Regions from separate parts of the Streptomyces sp. NPDC006393 genome, predicted to be linked through region 1. Evidence: riboswitches for the same ligand, from Rfam matches in the RefSeq annotation. Region 1 holds a riboswitch; the other holds the start of a gene.

Region 1 (11,335 bases):
CCTCCCCGCCTTCGCCGCGATCGAGAAGCTCCGCTCCAACGGAGTGCCCGGCGTCCTGGTGTGCAGCGGCAGCACAGAGGTCACAGAACTCTCGGCCCGAGCAGACCTGGTGGTGGAGGGCCCGGCAGGAGTGGTGGCCCTACTGAGGACGCTGGCCGATCACACGTAGCCTGCGGGCGGTCGTGCCGCAGGGCGGCACGGGTGGGCGCTGGGGGTGCCCCCTCTGGGGGAGGCCCCCCAAGCGGGGCATGCGGCCCCCCAGCACCCCCACCTACCCCAGCTGATCCAACTCCCGCAGCTGATCCAGAAACCACTGAGCGGGCGGCAACGCGGTTGCCGCCGCGGCAAGCCGCTTCGTCCGCTCCGCCCGCTCCGCCCCCGCCATGCCCAACGCCTCGTGCAGCGCCCCCGCCGTCCCCACCACGTCGAACGGATTCACCGCCACCGCGTCCTCCCCCAGCTCCTCGTACGCCCCCGCCTCCCGCGACAGCACCAGCGCACACCCGGAGTCGGAGACGACCGGCACCTCCTTGGCGACCAGGTTCATCCCGTCCCGGATCGGGTTGACCAGCGCCACGTCCGCGATCCGGTACGCCGCCAGCGACCGGGCGAAGTCGTCCTCGACGTGCAGCACGACCGGCCGCCACCCGGCGGTCCCGAACCGCCCGTTGATCTCGTCCGCGAGCCGCCGCACCTCCGCCGTGTAGTGCCGGTACACGGCGAGGTCCTGCCGCGAGGGGTAGGCGAACGCGAGATGCACCACCCGTTCGCGCCACTCGGGGTGGTCCTCCAGCAGCTGCCGGTACGCCAGCAGGCCCCGCACGATGTTCTTCGACAGCTCCGTACGGTCCACCCGGACGATCGTCCGGCGCGGGCCGCCGTCCGGGGCCGCGCCGATCTCCTCGCGCAGGGCCGCCATCCACTCGAAGACGTCCGCCCGGTGCGAGCGCTCCCGCAGGAACTCGGCGTCCGCGCCCAGCCCGTGCACCCCGACCCGGGTGCCCCCGAGCCCGCCCACGAGCGCCTCGCAGCACCCGGTGAACGCGTCCGCCCACCGCCGGGTGAGGAAGCCCAGCCGGTCGGCGCCCAGCATGCCGCGCAGCACCTGCCCGGCGACGTCGTCGGGCAGCATCCGGAAGTAGTCCACCGGCGCCCACGGCGTGTGCGAGAAGTGCCCGATGCGCACATCCGGCCGGAAGTCGCGCAGCATCCCCGGCACCAGGGCCAGGTGGTAGTCCTGCACCACCACGGCAGCGCCCTCGGCCGCCTCCTCCGCCAGCGCCTCCGCGAAGGCCCGGTTGTAGGCCTCGTAGGACGCCCACCGGCGCCGGAACTCCCGGTCGAAGACGGGCTCCAGCGGGGTCTGGTACAGCATGTGGTGGACGAACCACAGCACCGAGTTGGCGATGCCGTTGTACGCGTCGGAGAACACCTTCGGGTCGATGTCCAGCATCCGCACCCGCTGCCCGCCGGTCGCCTCCGGCGGCAGCCGGCGTTCGCCCTCGTAGCGGCGTACGGCCTCCCGGTCGGCGTCGCTCAGCGCGGCGCACACCCACACCGCGCCCGCGTCCGGCCCGATCGCGGACAGCCCGGAGACCAGCCCTCCGCCTCCGCGCCGGGCATGGAGCGAGCCGTCCTCGCGGATCCCGTACGAGACCGGCCCGCGATTGGACGCGACCAGCACCTCGGCACCGTGCGTTGCAGCCATGGTCTGGAACCTAGCCCGGGCCCGAAACGCTCAAACGTACGGTTCCGCTTCGTAGCCGGCCGTACCAGGGCGCGAGCGGGTTTCACGCCACCTTCCGGGTGGCGTACTCCGCGATCTCGTTCATCGGCGGGCGCTCCTCGGTGTCCACCGAGTACGTGCGCGGCTCGAAGCCGTCCTCGCCGCGCTCGAACTGGGTGAGGGCGGGGCGGATCAGATGGCCGCGGGCCAGGCGCAGCTGGGCGGTGCGGTAGATCGCGGCGGCCATCCGGCCGAGCGCCTGCCCGTCCTGGTGCCGGTGCCGGCGCACCCCCACGTCGACCTGCGCGAGCGCGTCCAGGCCCACCAGGTGCAGCGCGTCGACCAGCATGCCCAGCTCGACGCCGTAGCCGACGGGGAACGGCAGCTGTTCCAGCAGGGAGCGGCGGGCGGCGTACTCGCCGCCGAGCGGCTGCACGAAGCCGGCCAGCTGCGGCCAGTGCATGTTGAGCAGCGGGCGGGCCATCAGCTCGGTGACCCGGCCGCCCTGCCCGGCCGCCGCGCCGCCGGCGCCCGGCACCGTCAGCGGACGGTCGTACATCGCCTTGACCAGGTGCACGTCCGGGTCGGTGAGCAGCGGGCCCACGATCCCGGTGACGAAGTCGGAGGAGAACTCCCTCAGGTCGGCGTCGACGAAGCAGATGACGTCCCCGCGGGTGACCAGCAGGGAGCGCCACAGCACCTCGCCCTTGCCGGGGACCGCCGGGATGCGGGGGAGGATCACGTCGCGGTGCACGACCCGGGCGCCCGCGGCGTCGGCCCGCTCGGCGGTGCGGTCGGTGGAGCCGGAGTCGACGACGACGACCTCGTCGACGAGCGGGGCCCGCACCACCAGGTCCCGGCGGATCGCGGCGACGATGTCGCCGACCGTCTCCTCCTCGTTCAGCGCGGGCAGCACCACACTGATGGAGGAACCGGTCGCGCGTTTGGCGGCCAGGAGCGTGTGGAGCGGGCGATCGGTCACGGACCAGGAGCGTGTCCTCAGCCAGCGCTCGACTTCTTCCAGCACGATCGACGGCTCCTCACTCCTGCTCGGCTCGTTCGCCAGGACCGGCGGTGCCCGGATCGCGGCGTGGATCACATCTTCGTGTGATCCGTCTCGCGGTTCGGACGACCCCCTCTCACTGTCCTGGCCGTCGGTTACAGTCTTGAACAACGCGGATGACCATCGCATGCCGGGGGTCATCACCCGCGACTCACAACCGAATACCGCTCATCCAGAGGGGCAGAGGGACACGGCCCGATGAAGCCCCGGCAACCCCCCTGAGCCGAACTCGTCTCCGCGAGGCGCCAGGCCAGGGAAGGTGCCAATTCCGTCTCACGGCGAGATGCGTCGTGAGGAAGATGAGGAGAAAGGGCCTCGCCTCACATGGCTGTGCAGACAGTTGCAAGCAGCACCTCCGGTTCCACCGTCGACCTCGGCCCCGCCGCGGCCCTGAGCTGTCGCGAGTGCGGTCACCGCGTCCCCCTCGGCCCGGTCTTCGCCTGCGAGGAGTGTTTCGGCCCGCTGGAGATCGCCTACGACTTCTCGGCCTACGACACCGAGGAGCTGCGCAAGAAGATCGAGGCGGGCCCCGCGAACATCTGGCGCTACGCCCCGCTGCTGCCCGTCCCCGCGGACGTGGCCGACAAGCCGAACATCAACCCCGGCTGGACCAAGCTCGTCAAGGCCGACAACCTGGCCCGTGAACTCGGCGTCACCGGCGGTCTGTACGTGAAGGACGACTCCGGCAACCCGACGCACTCCTTCAAGGACCGCGTGGTCGCCCAGGCACTGGAGGCCGCCCGCGCCTTCGGCTTCACGACGCTGTCCTGCTCCTCCACCGGCAATCTCGCCGGCGCCGTCGGCGCCGCCGCCGCCCGCGCCGGCTTCCGCTCCTGCGTCTTCATCCCGCACGACCTGGAGCAGGGCAAGATCGTCATGGCCGCGATCTACGGCGGGGACCTCGTCGGCATCGAGGGCAACTACGACGACGTGAACCGCTTCTGCTCCGAGCTGATCGGCGACCCGGCCGGCGAGGGCTGGGGCTTCGTCAACGTCAACCTGCGGCCGTACTACGCCGAGGGCTCCAAGACGCTGGCGTACGAGATCTGCGAGCAGCTCGGCTGGCGGCTCCCGGACCAGATCGTCGTCCCCATCGCCTCCGGCTCCCAGCTCACCAAGGTCGACAAGGGCCTCCAGGAGCTGATCAAGCTGGGTCTGGTCGAGGACAGGCCGTACAAGATCTTCGGCGCCCAGGCCGAGGGCTGCTCGCCGGTGTCCACGGCCTTCAAGGCCGGGCACGACGTCGTGCGCCCGCAGAAGCCGAACACCATCGCCAAGTCGCTGGCCATCGGCAACCCGGCCGACGGGCCGTATGTGCTGGACATCGCGCGCCGCACGGGTGGTGCGGTGGAGGATGTGACGGACGAGCAGGTCGTCGACGCGATCAAGCTGCTCGCCCGCACCGAGGGCATCTTCGCGGAGACGGCCGGCGGCGTGACGGTCGGCGTGACGCGGAAGCTCATCGACAGCGGCGTACTCGACCCGACGAAGACCACCGTCGTCCTCAACACCGGCGACGGCCTGAAGACCCTGGACGCGGTCGCGGGCACCGGCCTGACCGCGACCATCCGCCCGACCCTGGACTCCTTCCGAGAGGCTGGCCTCGTATGAGCGTGACCGTTCGCATCCCCACCATCCTGCGCACCTACACCGGCGGACAGGCCGAGGTGAGCGCCGAGGGCGCGACCCTCGCCGAGGTCATCTCCGACCTGGAGAAGAACCACACGGGCATCGCCGCGCGCGTCCTGGACGACCAGGGCAAGCTGCGCCGCTTCGTCAACGTCTACGTCAACGACGACGACGTCCGCTTCGAGCAGGGTCTTCAGACCGCCACCCCGAACGGCGCGGGCGTGTCGATCATCCCCGCGGTCGCCGGCGGCTGACCATTACCCTGGGTAACTCGGTTACCGGCTGTTCACGGAACGGCCCCTTCCGTAAGAGAAGCGGAGGGGGCCGTTCTGCGTGATTGAGCGCGGTACAGTTGGGGAACGCGCCCCTGATCCATGGATCGGGAAGCCCTGGATTCCTGCCGCACGCCGATAAGAAGTAGCCAAAGTGTGCGGGTTTTTCGCGGCATTTGTCTTGTTTGTGGGGCCCGACTTGCCCTGAATCAAGATGAATTCTCGTCATATTCCGGACCCGGTCCGTCCAGAATTCTCGTCCGATTGACCTGTTGCAGACGGCAGTTGGACAGATACATTCAGCCGCGGTCGACGCGTTCCGGCGCACGCCCCCGTCCACGGGGGGTGAGGTCTGACCCGGGTCCGCGAAGTGTGGATCTGTGCAAGGGCCAGTAATAGGGGAGTTAGGCATGGCTCAGGGCACCGTCAAGTGGTTCAACGCGGAGAAGGGGTACGGCTTCATCGCGGTCGACGGTGGTGCGGACGTCTTCGTCCACTACAGCGCGATCCAGATGGACGGCTACCGCACGCTGGAAGAGGGCCAGCGGGTCGAGTTCGAGATCTCGCAGGGCCAGAAGGGCCCGCAGGCGGACATGGTCCGCGTCACGGCCTGATTCGCGCGACCACCGCAAGCGATCAGCTTTCGAAGGGCCCGCACCTCCACCCGGGGTGCGGGCCCTTCGGTGTGTCGCCGCACGCGCGCGCCGCCGGCCCGGCCGTCACCCCGAGGGGCTCGCTTCGCGAGCGCGCCTTGCACTCGGGTGGGTCGAGTGCTAATCATTGGCGTTAGCACTCTGAAGGTGAGAGTGACAGCGAAGGACCGGGTCGGTGAGGCCCGCGGGCCGGGTGGGGCAAGGAACCACGAGGCCGGCGAGCCGTCCGTCGCGGGCGCGGGCGCGGTCCGAAGGAATCACCCCCAGTCCTGGAGGGACCACTTCACATGGCCAAGATCATCGCGTTCGACGAGGAGGCGCGGCGCGGCCTCGAGCGCGGCATGAACCAGCTCGCGGACGCCGTCAAGGTGACCCTCGGCCCCAAGGGCCGCAACGTCGTCCTCGAGAAGAAGTGGGGCGCCCCCACGATCACCAACGACGGTGTCTCCATCGCCAAGGAGATCGAGCTCGAGGACCCGTACGAGAAGATCGGCGCCGAGCTGGTCAAGGAAGTCGCCAAGAAGACGGACGACGTCGCCGGTGACGGTACGACCACCGCGACCGTCCTCGCCCAGGCCCTGGTCAAGGAGGGCCTGCGCAACGTCGCCGCCGGCGCCAACCCGATGGCCCTGAAGCGTGGCATCGAGAAGGCCGTCGAGGCCGTCTCCGCCGCCCTGCTCGACCAGGCCAAGGAGGTCGAGACCAAGGAGCAGATCGCCTCCACCGCCTCCATCTCCGCCGCCGACACCCAGATCGGCGAGCTGATCGCCGAGGCCATGGACAAGGTCGGCAAGGAAGGCGTCATCACCGTCGAGGAGTCGCAGACCTTCGGTCTGGAGCTCGAGCTCACCGAGGGCATGCGCTTCGACAAGGGCTACATCTCCGCCTACTTCGCCACCGACATGGAGCGCATGGAGGCGTCGCTCGAGGACCCGTACATCCTCATCGCGAACTCCAAGATCGGCTCCGTCAAGGACCTGCTCCCGCTGCTGGAGAAGGTCATGCAGTCGGGCAAGCCGCTGCTGATCATCGCCGAGGACGTCGAGGGCGAGGCCCTGTCGACCCTGGTCGTCAACAAGATCCGCGGCACCTTCAAGTCCGTCGCGGTCAAGGCCCCGGGCTTCGGCGACCGCCGCAAGGCCATGCTCGGCGACATCGCCATCCTCACGGGCGGCGAGGTCATCTCCGAGGAGGTCGGCCTCAAGCTGGAGAACGCCACGCTCGACCTGCTGGGCAAGGCCCGCAAGGTCGTCATCACCAAGGACGAGACCACCATCGTCGACGGTGCCGGCTCTTCGGACCAGGTGAACGGCCGCGTGAACCAGATCCGCGCCGAGATCGAGAACAGCGACTCCGACTACGACCGCGAGAAGCTCCAGGAGCGCCTGGCGAAGCTCGCCGGCGGTGTCGCGGTCATCAAGGCCGGTGCCGCCACCGAGGTCGAGCTCAAGGAGCGCAAGCACCGCATCGAGGACGCCGTCCGCAACGCCAAGGCGGCCGTCGAGGAGGGCATCGTCGCCGGTGGTGGCGTGGCCCTGCTGCAGACCACCAACGTCTTCGAGAAGCTGGAGCTCGAGGGTGACGAGGCGACCGGCGCCCAGGCCGTGAAGCTCGCGCTGGAGGCCCCGCTGAAGCAGATCGCCGTCAACGCCGGCCTCGAGGGCGGCGTCGTGGTGGAGAAGGTGCGCAACCTGACCCCGGGTCACGGCCTGAACGCCGCGACCGGCGAGTACGTCGACCTGGTCAAGGAAGGCATCATCGACCCGGCGAAGGTGACCCGTTCCGCGCTGCAGAACGCCGCCTCCATCGCCGCGCTGTTCCTGACCACCGAGGCCGTCATCGCCGACAAGCCGGAGAAGGCCGCCGCGCCGGCCGGCGGCGGCATGCCGGGCGGTGACATGGACTTCTGATCGACCCGCTGAGGTTGATCGACCGTCCTTCACGGACCGAGGGCGGCACTCCCTGGAAACAGGGGGTGCCGCCCTCGGGCGTGTTCCGGGCCACATCGGCGGGGCGGCGGAAATGACGTAACGCATCTCACGGTTGACACCGCTGTACGCGTTCCATGCGCGTGCACATACCATGCGGTATCCATGCCGTCGTCGTGTCCCGCCAAGGAGCCCCCCATGACCGTCACCGCCTCCGGAACGGCCCCCGAGTCCGGTCCCGCCGACTCCGGGTCCGCCTCCCGCGCGGCCTCGATCCTGTCCCGTCCCGTCACGCTGAACGGCCTGACCGTCCCCAACCGGATCGTGATGGCGCCGATGACCCGCATGTTCTCCCCGGGCGGCGTTCCGGGTGAGGACGTGGTGTCGTACTACGCCCGCCGCGCCGCGGCCGGTGTGGGCCTGATCGTCACCGAGGGCACGTACGTCGGACACGAGTCGGCCGGGGAGAGCAGCCGGGTGCCGCGGTTCCACGGCGAGGAGCAGCTCGCGGGCTGGGCGAGGGTCGCCGAGGCCGTGCACGCGGCGGGCGGCACGATCGTGCCGCAGCTGTGGCACATCGGCATGGTCCGCAAGCCGGGCCGCCCGCCGTTCGCGGACGCGCCCCCGGTCGGCCCCTCCGGGCTGCGCATCGGCGAGTCCGAGGCCACCGGCAAGGCCATGACCCGGCAGGACCTGGACGACGTCATCGCCGCGTTCGCCGAGTCGGCCGCGGCGGCGGAGCGCATCGGCTTCGACGGCGTGGAGCTGCACGGTGCCCACGGCTATCTGCTGGACCAGTTCCTGTGGGCGGGCACCAACCGCCGTACGGACGCCTACGGCGGCGACCCGGTGGCCCGCACGAAGTTCGCCGCGGAGATCGTCGCGGCGGTCCGCGCGGCGGTCTCGCCCGAGTTCCCGGTCATCTTCCGGTACTCGCAGTGGAAGCAGGAGGCCTACGACGCCCGTCTCGCCGAGACGCCCGAGGAGCTGGAGGCCATCCTGACCCCGCTCGCGGCGGCCGGTGTGGACGTCTTCCACGCCTCCACCCGCCGCTACTGGCTCCCCGAGTTCGAGGGCTCGGACCTCAACCTGGCGGGCTGGACGAAGAAGCTGACGGGCAAGCAGGTCATCACCGTGGGCTCGGTCGGCCTGGACGGCGACTTCATCAAGGCGTTCCAGGGCGAGGGCGCCGCGCTCGGCAGCCTGGACAACCTGCTGGACCGCCTGGAGCGCGACGAGTTCGACCTGGTGGCCGTCGGCCGTGCGCTGCTCCAGGACCCGGAGTGGGCGGCGAAGGTCCTGGGCGACCGCTTCGACGAGCTCAAGCCGTACGACGCGGAGGCGGTGAAGACGCTGAGCTGACCGCCGTCACCCGACGGCGGCCGTACGAGGCCTGGCCGCACGAGGCCGGGCCGTACGAGGCCGGCGCCCGCCCGCCCGCGCGCGTGACGCGGTCACGGGAGGCGCCGGCCTCTCTTCGGTCCGGAATTAGCTTGCTTAAGTCAATCAACTCCAATTAAGGTTGCCTGAGTCAAGTACACCCCGCTCGACGGAGACGCCTTCATGTCCGACGCACTCGCCCCGCCGGCCGGCGCCGGGGCACCGCCCAGGCCCAACGTCGTGGTGGCCGTGCTGGCCCTCGGCGGCATCGTGGTCTCGCTGATGCAGACCCTGGTGATCCCGATCGTCCCGGAGCTGCCGAAGCTGCTGCACGCCTCCGCCTCGGACGCCGCCTGGGCCGTCACCGCCACCCTGCTCGCCGCCGCCGTGGCCACCCCCGTGATGGGCCGCCTCGGCGACATGTACGGCAAGCGCCGCATGCTCCTGCTGAGCCTGGCCATGCTGGTGATCGGCTCCGCCACGGCCGCGCTGAGCGACTCCCTCACGCCGATGATCGTCGGGCGGGCCATGCAGGGCCTCGCCTCCGGTGTCATCCCGCTCGGCATCAGCATCATGCGCGACGAACTGCCCGCCGAACGGCTGGGTTCGGCCACCGCGATGATGAGCGCCTCGCTCGGCGTGGGCGGCGCCCTCGGCCTGCCCGCCGCCGCCGTCATCGCCGAGAACTTCGACTGGCACATGCTGTTCTGGACCTCGGCGGCCCTGGGCGTCCTCGCGGCGGTCCTGGTCCTGTTCCTGGTGCCCGAGTCGAGGGTGCGCACCGGCGGCCGCTTCGACGCCGTGGGCGCGGCCGGCATGGCCGTCGGCCTGGTCTGCCTCCTGCTGGCCGTCTCCAAGGGCGCCGACTGGGGCTGGGGCAGCGGCACCACCCTCGGCCTGTTCGCGGCGGCCGTCGTGGTCCTCCTCGCCTGGGGCGCCTTCGAACTGCGCGTCCAGGCCCCGCTGGTGGACCTGCGCACGACGGCCCGCCGCCAGGTCCTGGTGACCAACCTGGCCTCCGTCGCGATCGGCTTCGCGATGTTCTCGATGTCCCTGGTCATCCCGCAGCTGCTCCAGCTGCCGGAGCGGACCGGCTACGGCCTCGGCCAGTCGCTGCTGGCCTCCGGCCTGGTGATGGCCCCCTCCGGCCTGGTGATGATGGCCGTGGCGCCCGTCTCGGCGGCCGTCTCGCGGGCGCGGGGCCCCAAGACGACGCTGATGATCGGCGCCCTGATCGTGGCGGCCGGCTACGGCCTGAACATCGCCCTGATGGACCAGGTCTGGCACTTCGTCCTGGCGTCCTGCGTCATCGGCGCCGGGATCGGCTTCACCTACGGCTCGATGCCCGCGCTCATCATGGGCGCCGTCCCCGCCTCCGAGACCGGCGCGGCCAACAGCCTCAACACCCTGATGCGTTCGATCGGCACCTCCACCGCCAGCGCGGTCGCCGGCGTGGTCCTCGCCCACATGACCACCGAGTTCGGGCCCTACGCCCTGCCCTCCGAGAACGGCTTCCGCACGGTCCTCGCGGTCGGCGCGGGCGCGGCACTCCTCGGCTTCGCCGTCGCCTCCTTCATCCCGCGGCAGCGGGCCACCTCGCCGGGCGAGCCGGTGGCGGCGGCGGAGGAGACGGAGGTGTCCGCGTCGAAGGCGTAGGCACCGCCCTGACCGCCTTGACGGCTGGCTACAGGTTGCCCAGAGGCTCGATGTCGACCCGTACGGGGGTCCCCCAGACGCGTACGACCTCGTAGTCGGTGAACTCGTGCACCAGCCGGTAGGCGGTCGCGGCGCGCGGCCCGCGCCGCTGGGCCGCGATGAACAGTTCGGCCTCGCGCCGGTCCCGGCGCGGGGTGCCGCACAGTTGCCACTCCTGTCCGTTCCACAGCTCCGGCAGCCACCGCTGCTGGGGCTGCGGCCGTTCCTCACGCACGCCGTAGCGGGAGGGAGCGGGAAAGGAGGCGGGCGGTTCGCCGGCCGGGGGGCCGTACGACATCCCGTACAGGTCCGTGCGGCGGGCGACGCGTCGCCGGGTCTCGCAGAGCAGACAGCGGTCGGGCGCGCTGTCGTCCACGGGGCCGTTCGGGTGCTCGGGGCACCGGGTGGCGGGCGCCGCGCCGGCGACGCTCTCCTCCAGCAGGTCGAGGGCGCGCCTGAGGTCGCCCCTGACCTCGTGCAGCTTGGCGTCGGGCGTGTCGGCGGTGAGCGCCTCGCCGTGCTCGCCGAGAAGACGGAGAGCCCGGCCGAGGGCGGTGAGCTGGGCGTGATTCATCGTGCCCTCCAGCGTACGGCCGGGGACCTCCCCCGCGGTCAGGCGCGGGCCCGGTCCAGGGCCGCGCGGAGGTGGCCGGCCGAGTCCTCCAGGAGGCGGGCCGCCGTCTCGGCGTCGACGCCGGACAGCAGGGTGAGGATCGCGTTCTTCACCTCGCCGTCCGTGGCCGCGAGCGCGCTCTCGATCTCCTCGTCCGCCGCGCCCGTGGCGAGGGCCACGATCCGGCGGGAGCGGGCGCGGAGCTTGTCGTTGGAGGCGCGTACGTCGACCATCAGGTTCCCGTACGTCTTGCCCAGCCGGATCATCGTGATCGTCGAGAGCATGTTGAGCACCAGCTTCTGCGCCGTGCCGGCCTTCAGCCGGGTCGAGCCGGTGATCAGTTCCGGGCCGGCGACGATCTCGATGCCGTGCTCCG
Region 2 (11,335 bases), on a different contig from region 1:
CATCGCCTCCCTGGGCGCCGGCCCCAACGTGCCGACGAAGAACGAGTACAGCCCGGAGGGCGCGGACATCGCCAAGGGCGGCGAGCTGTTCCGCACCAACTGCGCGCAGTGCCACAACTTCACCGGCAAGGGCGGTGCGCTCACGCACGGCAAGTTCGCCCCGGACCTCGAGGGCGTCGCGCCGAAGCACATCTACGAGGCCATGCAGACCGGCCCGCAGAACATGCCCTCCTTCCCCGACACCACGCTGTCGTCGAAGAACAAGAAGGACATCATCGCGTACCTGAACGCGGTCAACGGCGACGAGACGGAGAACCCCGGCGGTCTGGAGCTGGGCGGCCTCGGGCCGGTCAGTGAGGGTCTGTTCGCGTGGATCGCCGGCCTCGGCGCCCTGATCGCCGTCGCCGTGTGGGTCGCCGCCCGGACCGCAAAGGCCAAGAAGTCATGAGTAGCCAAGACATTCCAGAAGAGAACCTGCCTGCCGAGCAGGGGGCGCCGCACGGCGCCGTGAAGGTCGCGGACGAGAAGAACCCGTTCGCCGACCCGGGCCTGCCGCCCCACGAGCACCGGATCCAGGACATCGACGAGCGGGCCGCCAAGCGGTCCGAGCGCACCGTCGCCCTGCTGTTCACGGTGTCGATGCTGGCCACCCTCGGCTTCATCGCCTCCTACGTGGCGATCCCGAACGACAAGTCGATCTACGTCTTCCCGATCGGGCACGTCAGCGCGATGAACTTCGCGCTGGGCCTGACCCTCGGCGTGGCGCTGTTCTGCATCGGCGCGGGCGCGGTCCACTGGGCCCGCACCCTGATGTCCGACGCGGAGATCGCCGACGAGCGTCACCCGATCGAGGCGTCCCCCGAGGTCCGCACGAAGGTCCACGCCGACTTCAAGCAGGGTGCCAAGGAGTCCGCGATCGGCCGCCGTCCGCTGATCCGCAACACCATGCTGGGTGCGCTCACCCTGGTGCCGCTGTCCGGCCTGTTCCTGCTGCGCGACCTCGGTACGCTGCCCGGGACCAGCCTCCGCCACACCATGTGGGCCAAGGGCAAGCGCCTGGTCAACATGAACACCAACCAGCCGCTGCGTCCCGAGGACGTCGCCGTCGGTTCGCTCACCTTCGCCAAGCCCGACGGCCTGGAGGAGACGAACGAGGACTTCCAGACCGAGATCGCCAAGGCGGCCCTGATGATCGTCCGGCTCCAGCCGGACAACATCAAGGACAAGCGCGAGCTGGAGTGGTCGCACCAGGGCATCGTCGCGTACTCGAAGATCTGCACCCACGTCGGCTGCCCGATCTCCCTGTACGAGCAGCAGACGCACCACGTGCTGTGCCCGTGCCACCAGTCCACCTTCGACCTCTCCGACGGTGCCCGAGTGATCTTCGGCCCCGCCGGTCACGCCCTGCCGCAGCTGCGCATCGGCGTGGACAGCGAGGGTTACCTCCAGGCGCTCGGCGACTTCGAGGAGCCCGTCGGTCCTGCATTCTGGGAGCGCGGATGAGTACTACAGCGAGCAACCCGACCCGCTCGCGCGGGAAGGAACCGGCCGGCGAGAAGCTCGCCGACTGGGTCGACGGCCGGCTGGGCATCTACAGCCTGGCCAAGGCCAACATGCGCAAGATCTTCCCCGACCACTGGTCGTTCATGCTGGGTGAGGTCTGCCTCTACAGCTTCCTGATCATCATCCTCACGGGTGTGTATCTGACGCTGTTCTTCCACCCCTCGATGAACGAGGTGGTGTACCACGGCAGCTACGTCCCGCTCCAGGGACAGCTGATGAGCGAGGCGTTCAACTCGACCCTGCACATCTCCTTCGAGGTGCGCGGTGGTCTGCTCATCCGGCAGATCCACCACTGGGCCGCGCTGGTCTTCCTCGCCGGCATGTTCGTGCACATGATGCGCGTGTTCTTCACCGGCGCGTTCCGCAAGCCGCGTGAGATCAACTGGATGTTCGGCTTCCTGCTGTTCGTCCTCGGCATGTTCACCGGCTTCACCGGCTACTCGCTCCCGGACGACCTGCTCTCCGGCACCGGTGTCCGCTTCATGGAGGGCGCGATCCTGTCCGTGCCGATCATCGGCACGTACCTGTCGTTCTTCCTCTTCGGCGGCGAGTTCCCCGGTCACGACTTCGTGGCCCGGTTCTACTCGATCCACATCCTGCTGCTGCCGGGCATCATGCTCGGTCTGGTGGTCGGCCACCTGATCCTGGTCTTCTACCACAAGCACACGCAGTTCGCGGGTCCCGGCAAGACCAACAACAACGTCGTCGGCATGCCGCTGCTGCCGGTCTATATGGCCAAGGCCGGAGGCTTCTTCTTCCTGGTCTTCGGTGTCATCACGGCCATCGCGGCGGTCGCGCAGATCAACCCGATCTGGGCCATCGGCCCCTACCGTCCGGACCAGGTGTCCACCGGAGCCCAGCCCGACTGGTACATGGGCTTCTCCGAGGGCCTGATCCGCACGATGCCGGGCTGGGAGATCAACTTCTGGGGCCACACGCTCGTGCTGGGCGTGTTCATCCCCCTGGTGATCTTCCCGCTGGTCCTGGTGGCGATCGCGATCTACCCGTTCCTGGAGTCCTGGGTCACCGGCGACAAGCGCGAGCACCACATCCTGGACCGTCCGCGCAACGCCCCGACCCGCACGGCCTTCGGCGCCGCGTGGATCGCCTGGTACTTCGTGCTGCTGGTCGGCGGTGGAAACGACCTGTGGGCCACCCACTTCCACCTGTCGATCAACGCGATCACCTGGTTCGTCCGGATCTCGTTCTTCGTCGTGCCGGTCATCGTGTTCGTCATCACCAAGCGGATCTGCCTCGGCCTCCAGCGCCGGGACAAGGACAAGGTGCTGCACGGCCGCGAGTCGGGCATCATCAAGCGCCTGCCGCACGGTGAGTTCATCGAGGTCCACGAGCCGCTCAGCCAGGAGCAGCTGTACACCCTCACCGCTCACCACCAGTACGAGCCGGTCGAGCTCGGTCCGACGGTCGACGAGAACGGCGTCGAGCGGAAGATCTCGGGCACGCAGAAGCTGCGCGCCAAGCTCAGCGGCGCGTTCTACGGCGAGGAGAGCCAGATCCCCAAGCCGACCGTCGAGGAGTACAAGGAGATCACGAGCGGCCACGGCCACCACTGATCACTGATTCCGAGCGTCGCCACGCCACGGTCGAAGGGCCCCGTCCGAACCCCGGACGGGGCCCTTCGCCGTGTCCCCGGGCTGGATAGGCTGGAGCCCGTCGAGACCCGCGTCCCGTAGTCCGGGACACCGAACCCACCCAGGAGCGGCATATGAGCGCTGTGACCCCCGCTGGAGGCGACACCGCGGCGGGCCGTTCCTGGCCCCGGGTGCTGAACGGACTGCTGGAGGGCCGGGACCTGGCCGCCGACGACACCGCCTGGGCCATGGACCGGATCATGGCCGGCGAGGCGACGGACGCCCAGATCGCCGGGTTCGCGGTGGCGCTGCGCGCCAAGGGCGCCACCGTCGAGGAGATCACCGGCCTCGTCCGCACGATGTACGAGCACGCCAACGTGATCGAGGTGCCGGGCGCCACCGTCGACATCGTCGGCACCGGCGGCGACGGCGCGAAGACGGTGAACATCTCCACCATGTCGTCGATCGTCGTGGCCGGCACCGGCGCGAAGGTCGTCAAGCACGGCAACCGGGCCGCGTCCTCCGCGTCCGGGGCGTCCGACGTGCTGGAGAAGCTGGGCGTCAACCTCGACCTGAGCCCGAAGCGGGTGGTGGAGGTCGCCGAGGAGGCCGGGATCACCTTCTGCTTCGCGGTGAAGTTCCATCCGGCACTGCGCCATGTGGGTGCCGCGCGCGGGCAGTTGGGGATCCGCACGGTGTTCAACCTGCTCGGTCCGCTGACCAATCCGGCGAAGGTGAGGGCACAGGCGGTCGGTGTCGCCGTGGCGCACGAGGCGCCGATCGTGGCGGGCGTCTTCGCCGAGCGCGGCAACTCCTCCCTGGTCTTCCGGGGCGACGACGGCCTCGACGAGCTGACCACCACCGCGACCTCGCGGGTGTGGGTGGTCCGGGACGGCAAGGTCACCGAGGAGGCCTTCGACCCGCGGGACGTGGGCATCGACCTGGTGCCGGTGGAGGCGCTGCGCGGCGCCGACGCCTCCTTCAACGCGGAGGTCGCCCGGCGCCTGCTGGACGGCGAGCACGGCCCCGTACGGGACGCCGTCCTGCTGAACTCGGCGGCCGCGCTGGTGGCCCTGGAGCCGGGCTCCGGGACACTGGTGGAGCAGATCCGGGCCGCCATGGAGAAGGCGGCGGAGTCCGTCGACTCCGGCGCGGCCCGGCGCACGCTGGAGCGCTGGGTGGCGGCCAGCAACACATGACATGACGGAAGGTGTCGTGGTCCCGCGATCCGGACACGGGTTGCGGGACCACGATCACCTCGCGTACGTTCCTGTCCAGGTCATGAGTGACAGCCATGTGGCCCCGGCCGGCTGTCCGGCAACCCTCCGTCCGTGGCGGGGTGCCCCGGGTGAGGACCAGGCCGTAGGCAGCGAGGTCTACGGCAAGCGCGGACCCCTCGCACGCTTGTGAAGAGCGTGGGGCCAGGGGTCCTGGTCGTACGAGGGAGCCTTCCGTGAGCAAGCGAATGCGCTAGGGCCGCAGAGCCCCGCCTCCGCATCCCCTTTTCACCTTCACCCACGCTCGAGCCATGCGCGCTCGCGTGGTGATTCCGCCTGCTTTCACGGGAGTTCACCCATGTCTGTCTCCACCGTTGCCGCCGACCAGTCCGTCTGTGCCCCGCTGCCCGTTCTGGGCAGGGACGTCACCGTGCCGCTCGTGACGGGTGGTGAGGTCACCTACGCGGCCCTCGACTACGCGGCCAGCGCCCCCGCGCTCCAGCGCGTCTGGGACGACGTGGCGGCGTACGCGCCGTACTACGGCAGCGTCCACCGCGGCGCCGGCTACCTCTCGCAGCTGTCCACCGACCTGTTCGAGAACGCCCGGGCGACGGTCGCCGAGTTCCTCGGCTGCCGCGCGGGGGACCAGGTGGTCTTCACCCGTTCGACGACGGACTCGCTCAACCTGCTGGCCCGTGCGATCCCGGCCGACTGCCGGGTGTTCGTCTTCGAGACCGAGCACCACGCCTCCCTGCTGCCCTGGAGGGACGCGCAGGTGACGTACCTCAACGCCCCGCGCACCCCGGAGCAGGCCGTGAGCACCCTGGAGCGGGCCCTGGCCGACCGTGAGCCGCACGGCCCGGCCCTGGTCTGCGTCACCGGCGCCTCCAACGTCACCGGCGAGCTGTGGCCCGTACGGGAGCTGGCCGCCGCCGCGCACGCGCACGGCGCCCGGATCGTCCTGGACGCCGCCCAGCTCGCTCCGCACCACCCGGTGTCGGTCACGGACCTGGACGTCGACTGGGTCGCCTTCTCCGGCCACAAGCTGTACGCCCCGTTCGGCTCCGGGGTGCTCGCGGGCCGCTCCGACTGGCTGCGCGAGGCCGAGCCGTACCTCGCGGGCGGGGGCGCGAGCCGCCGGGTCACGCGGCGCACCGACGGGGGAGTGGACGTGGAGTGGCACGACAGCGCCGCCCGCCACGAGGCCGGCTCCCCGAACGTCATCGGCGCCTACGCCGTCGCCTCGGCCTGCAAGGCGCTGACCGAGACCGGCTTCGACACCCTGGTGGCCCGTGAGCAGCACCTGATCCGCACGGTGCGGGACGGGCTCGCCGGCGTCCCCGAGGTGAAGGTCCTCTCCCTGTTCGGGGACGACGCCCCGCGCGTCGGCGTGATCTCCTTCGTCGTGGAGGGCTGGAACAGCTCCCACTTCGCCGCCGCGCTCTCCGCGGAGTACGGCATCGGTGTGCGCGACGGGCTGTTCTGCGCCCACCCGCTGGTGCGCACCCTGCTGGGCAGCGACCCGCAGACCCAGGGCGAGTGCGGCGCCCCCGAGGCCGCGCCCGGCGAGAAGTCCCTCAACGCCATTCGCGTCAGCTTCGGAGCGGGCACGCCGGACGAGCACGTGGAGCGGTTCGTCACGGCGGTGCGGGAACTGGTGCGCGACGGCGCGAAGTGGCAGTACCGCACGGAGGACGGCCGCTGCGTCCCCGCGGTGTGAACCCGGCCTCTGCGGTGAGCCGGCCTCCGGGCGGTCGGGTCAGGAGTCCAGCCCGATGGCGAACGCCGCCTCGAGGTCGTGCTGCGAGTAGGTACGGAACGCCACGTGCGTGTCGGTGGCCTCGACACCGGGGATCTTGCTGATCCGCCCCGGGATGATCTCCGCGAGGTCCTCGTGCTGCCGCACCCGGACCATGGCGATCAGGTCGTAGGTCCCCGTGACGGAGAAGACCTCGCTCACGCTCTCCAGCGAGGCGATCTGCTCGGCGATCTCGGGGATCCGGTCCACGCTGGTCTTGATGAGGACGATCGCGGTGATCACGGCTGGTTCTCTCCCTCGGGGGCCGGAGCAGGGGTGACCTTCACTCTAGTAGGCCGTCCGTACCTCGCCCACGCGTAGGCGAAGCCCAGGCCGAAGCCGATGACGTGGGCCAGGTAGGCCACCCCCGGGCCCTGGCCGGCCTGCCGCGCGGCCAGCCATTGCAGGGCCGCCCAGAACGGCAGCACCACCCAGGCGGGCAGCCGCAGCGGCAGGAAGAACAGGAACGGGAAGAGACTGGTCACCCGGGCCCGCGGGAACAGATACAGAAACGCCCCCAGGACCGCCGAGATCGCGCCCGAGGCCCCCACCAGCGGCTGCCCGGAGCCGGCGTGGGCGCCGGCGTAGCCCAGCAGGGCCAGGTAGCCGCAGCCCAGGTAGAACAGCGTGAACCGGGCGCGGCCCATCCGCTCCTCGGTCATCGCCCCGAAGACGTGGAGGAAGAGCATGTTGCCGAGCAGATGCACCCAGCCGCCGTGCACGAACAGGGCCGTCGCGGGGGTCAGGGCGGCCCGTGGGGCCCCGGAGAACAGCTCGGCGGGGATCACCCCCCAGCGCTGGAAGTAGGACCGCTGGGCGAGCAGCAGCGCGTCCCCTTTGCCGTAGAAAGGAGTGAGGCCCGAGGCCGGGCTGATCACGAAGACCAGGCAGCACAGGACGATCAGCGCACTTGTCACCGGCGCCGGCATGGTCCGTACCGCCCTGAGGGCCCTGACCGTCCGGGCGGCCACCGCGTTCCTGTACCCGCTCATGTGTACAGAGCATGGCGTAACGGGACGCATCAGCACGGACCGCCTCGCCGCCGTGGACACCCGGGCGGCGAGTGGTCGCCAGGCCGTAGGGTTACGAGCCGGCGCTCCAGGGAAGCTGGCGCGTCACGGACACTAGAAGGAAGGCGAACAGGTCGCGATGACGGTTCCCCTGCCGACCGCCACCACACGGTGGCGCTGCACCCTCTGCGGCAACCTCACCCGCTTCGACGTGACGCGCTCGTCGAAGGTCGTCGAGTACGTCCACCTGGACCTGGCCGGAGAGCCCACGGTCGAGGAGCGCGAGGTGGTCAGTGAGACCATCGAGTCGGTGCGCTGCCGCTGGTGCAACGCCGTGGACAAGGTGGAACTCGTGGACAGGCCGGGCGCCGGCTCCTGAGCGGAGCGGGCCCCGCACAGGTGATCCCCCACCGGGGGGTCCCGCAAGGCATTGGGGTGACGGATGGTGGAGACACAAGGCGGGGAGCCGGGCGACGGCACCGCTGAGGTGCTCGACCGTCCGCTGCCCGACGGGGTGCGCCGCCGGGTCGTGCAGATCGTTTCCGACGCCTTCGGCCGCCTGACGGTCGCCGAGCTGCCCGCACAGCTGCGGCAGTACGCCCGGTTCGCCCCCAACCGCAGAGCCAAGTTCGCGGGCAACGCCATGGCGGCGGCGCTGGAGACCGACACGCTGTTCCGGCAGCGCGTCGGGGAGAAGTTCAGAGAGGACCAGCCGGAACTGTCCGGCGCCCTGGACTCCGGCTCGCCGCCCCCGGCCGCGGACCCGCTCGACGTGGCGGCCGCGGCCTACGTACTGCGCCCGGCGGGCTGGGTGAAGCTGGTGACCGCCGCCGGCGAGGAGGCGCAGCGGGCGCACGCCGAGCGCGCCGACGAGGAGAGCCGGGCCGAGCTGGAGCGGCTGCGCGGGCAGCTCGACGCGGCCCGCGAGCAGACGCGCACCGAGACCGAACGGCTGCGCGCGGAACTGGACTCGGCCAAGAAGGAGACCGAGTCGCTGCACCGCAAGCTGCGCGCCGCGCTCAGCGACGTCAAGCGCGGCGAGGCCGCCCTGCGCAAGGCGCGCGCCGAGACGGAGGCGCTGCGCGCCGAGGGACAGGCGCAGGTGTCGGCCGCCGAGAGCGAGACCCGGCGGCTCAAGGCCCGCCTGGGCGAGGCGGAAGCCGCCCTGGAGGCCACGCGCAGAGCGGCCCGCGAGGGACGCAGCGTCGAGGACATGCGGGTCCGGCTGCTGCTGGACACCGTGCTGGACGCGGCCCAGGGGCTGCGCCGCGAACTGGCCCTGCCGCCCGTGTCCGTACGGCCCGCCGAGACCGTGGACGCGGTCGAACCGGGACGGATGACACCGAAGGACATCGCCGCCCGTGCCCTGTCCGAGCACGATCCCGCGATCCTCGACCAGTTGCTGGCGCTGCCGCAGGCGCACCTGGTCGTGGACGGCTACAACGTCACCAAGACCGGCTATCCCCAGATGCCGCTGGAGAAGCAGCGGCTCAGGCTGCTCGGGCAGCTCTCGCAGCTCGCCGCGCAGACGGGCGCCGAGGTCACCTGTGTCTTCGACGGGGCCGAGCTGGCCGCGCCGGTGCTGCTCGCGCCGCCGCGCGGCGTGCGGGTGCTGTTCTCCAAACCGGGTGTCACCGCGGACGAGTTGATCCGCCAGCTGGTGCGTGCCGAGCCGCCCGGCCGGCCGGTCATCGTCGCTTCCACCGACCGTGAGGTGGCCGACGGGGTCGCCCGGGCGGGGGCGCGCCCGGTGGCGTCGCTGGTGCTCCTGAAGCGCCTCACGCGCGGCTGAGCCGGCTCTTGCGCGACACCTTCGTTCCCGCGTGAGCAAAACGGACATAAAGCAATCTACGCATCAATCGCAACGTAGAGGTTTAACGCCCGAATTGACGGAACCGTCACGCAACGTAGTGTCAACCGTGTCTCACGCGCGGTGAGTTGTGTGCAAAGAATGCATGCTGTGACGGGATTTTTTGCTGTGAGGATTTGAATTCATCACGATGAGGTCACTAGGGTCGGGGCTCGAACCTCCAAGCGGGTGATCACTCACAAGAAGGAGCTCGCTTTCGTGGCCTCCCACCGTCGACCCAAACAGCCGAGCCGTGCGCGTGTGACCGTGCTCACCACCGCAGCAGCCGCCGCCGTCGCGATCAGCGCGCAGGCGGCCAACGCGGCGCCGAGCGCGAAGCCGAGCAAGGACGAGGTCAAGTCCAAGGTCGACAAGCTCTACGAGGAGGCGGAGCAGGCCACCGAGAAGTACAACGGGGCCAAGGAGAAGCAGGAGAAGCTCCAGAAGGAGATCTCCACCATCCAGGACAACGTGGCCCGCGGCCAGCAGGACCTCAACAAGCTGCGCGACAGCCTGGGTTCGCTCGCGGCCGGCCAGTACCGCTCCGGCGGCATCGACCCGTCCGTGCAGCTCTTCCTCTCCTCCGACCCGGACGACTACCTGGACAAGGCCTCCACGCTCGACCAGTTGAGCGGTCAGCAGGTCGACGCGCTGAAGAAGATCCAGGACAAGCAGCGCGAACTCGCCCAGGAGCGCGCCGAGGCCACCGAGAAGCTCAAGGACCTCGCCGCCACTCGCACCGAGCTGGGCAAGAAGAAGGACGAGGTCAAGACCAAGCTCGCCGAGGCGCAGAAGCTGCTCAACTCCCTCACGGCGAAGGAGAAGGCCGAACTCGCCGCCGCCGACCAGGCTCGCGCCACCCGCGCCAGCGAGCGCGCCGCGATGGGCAGCAGCACCCCCGCCTCCGGCCGGGCCGGTGCCGCCTTCTCCGCCGCGCAGAGCAAGATCGGCTCCCCGTACGTCTACGGCGCCACCGGCCCGTCCTCCTTCGACTGCTCGGGCCTGACCTCCTGGGCCTACGCCCAGGCCGGCGTCTCCATACCGCGCACCTCCCAGGCGCAGGCCAACATCGGCACCCGCATCTACTCGCAGAGCCAGCTCCAGGTCGGCGACCTGGTCTTCTTCTACGGCGACCTGCACCACGTCGGCCTCTACGCGGGCAACGGCCAGGTGCTGCACGCACCGCGCACCGGCACGGTGGTGCGCTACGAGGCGATCAGCAACATGCCCTTCCAGTTCGGCGTCCGCGTCTGAGCCGCCTCCTCCCCGGCCTCCCGGCGCTCCACTCGGTACCGCCCGAACGAGCGAATCGCATCAACCCGGACTGACCCCACGCCCCGCCCCTGACCTGCGTCGGAGGCGGGGCGTCGTGCTGTGCGCCCGTCGAGACGCGCGGCCGGGGCGTGCGCGCGGGGCTACTGTCGGCGCCGTTTCCCCCACCGCCGGGACGCGTCTCGCGTCCCGGCACCCGGGGAGGCTGTCCGTGTTGGCCAGTGGAGGGAGTTCGGCTTCCCGTGGGGTCCCATCGCCGCCTTGCACCGTCCGGGTTCGTCCGGGGCGCCGGCACCGCCCGCGCCGCCTTCACCGTGGTGTCCGCCGCGGCCGCCGTCCTCGGCGCCCTGCCAGCCGGCCCGGCCTCCGCCGAGCCGCACGGCGGCGCCCGCGCCGAGGTCGACCGCCTCTACCAGGAGGCCGAGAAGGCGACCGAGGCCTACGACAAGGCCGGTGAGCGCGCCGGCCTGCTGCACCGGCGGGTCCGCGACGCGCAGGACCGCATCGCCCGTCAGCAGCAGCGCGTCAACACCCTCCGGGAATCGCTCGGTTCCCTGGCCGGCGCCCAGTACCGCTCCGGCGGTCTCGACCCGTCCCTCGCCCTGCTGTTCTCCGACGACCCGGCCGACTACCTCGACAAGGCGAGCACGCTCGACCGGATCGGCGCCCACCAGGCCGGCGAGCTGCGGAAACTGCGGCAGGCGCTGCGGGAACTCGCCCAGGAGCGCGCCGAGGCCACCAGCGCCCTCACCGAACTGGAGAAGGCGCGCAGGGCCGTCGTCACCCACAAACGGGCCGTCGAGCGGAAACTGGCCCGGGCCCGGACACTGCTGAACTCCCTGTCCCCGTCCGAGCGTGAGGCCTACGACCGGGCCTCCCGCTCCGGCCGCGACGACCTCCTGCCCGGCGTGCCCGGTCTCTCCGGGCTCGACGGCGGCCCGGCGGCCTCCGCCCGCGCGGCCGCCGCCGTCGCCGCGGCCCGCTCCGCGCTCGGCCGCCCCTACGTCTGGGGCGCCAACGGCCCCTCCGGCTTC

What was found. A riboswitch is a leader RNA that binds a small molecule or an ion and turns the genes downstream of it on or off. The one in region 1 is predicted to bind S-adenosylmethionine.
Region 2: another riboswitch for S-adenosylmethionine. It lies ahead of ABZ484_RS04715 (aminotransferase class V-fold PLP-dependent enzyme); the one in region 1 lies ahead of thrC (threonine synthase).

Annotation. Positions count from the first base shown of each region.
Region 1 covers NZ_JBEXZD010000001.1:37,837-49,171, forward strand. Annotated here, with positions in the region: gene otsB (trehalose-phosphatase) at 1-169, shown strand, start outside; gene ABZ484_RS00190 (trehalose-6-phosphate synthase) at 272-1,708, opposite strand; gene ABZ484_RS00195 (glucosyl-3-phosphoglycerate synthase) at 1,791-2,753, opposite strand; SAM riboswitch class I at 2,955-3,095, shown strand; gene thrC (threonine synthase) at 3,114-4,400, shown strand; gene ABZ484_RS00205 (MoaD/ThiS family protein) at 4,397-4,672, shown strand; gene ABZ484_RS00210 (cold-shock protein) at 5,101-5,304, shown strand; gene groL (chaperonin GroEL) at 5,631-7,253, shown strand; gene ABZ484_RS00220 (NADH:flavin oxidoreductase) at 7,470-8,633, shown strand; gene ABZ484_RS00225 (MFS transporter) at 8,835-10,307, shown strand; gene ABZ484_RS00230 (hypothetical protein) at 10,336-10,920, opposite strand; gene murQ (N-acetylmuramic acid 6-phosphate etherase) at 10,959-11,335, opposite strand, start outside.
Region 2 covers NZ_JBEXZD010000006.1:37,432-48,766, forward strand. Annotated here, with positions in the region: gene ABZ484_RS04695 (c-type cytochrome) at 1-448, shown strand, start outside; gene ABZ484_RS04700 (Rieske 2Fe-2S domain-containing protein) at 445-1,503, shown strand; gene ABZ484_RS04705 (ubiquinol-cytochrome c reductase cytochrome b subunit) at 1,500-3,137, shown strand; gene trpD (anthranilate phosphoribosyltransferase) at 3,290-4,354, shown strand; SAM riboswitch class IV at 4,433-4,549, shown strand; gene ABZ484_RS04715 (aminotransferase class V-fold PLP-dependent enzyme) at 4,731-6,092, shown strand; gene ABZ484_RS04720 (Lrp/AsnC ligand binding domain-containing protein) at 6,132-6,413, opposite strand; gene ABZ484_RS04725 (rhomboid family intramembrane serine protease) at 6,410-7,162, opposite strand; gene ABZ484_RS04730 (hypothetical protein) at 7,320-7,559, shown strand; gene ABZ484_RS04735 (NYN domain-containing protein) at 7,623-8,972, shown strand; gene ABZ484_RS04740 (NlpC/P60 family protein) at 9,249-10,283, shown strand; gene ABZ484_RS04745 (NlpC/P60 family protein) at 10,544-11,335, shown strand, end outside.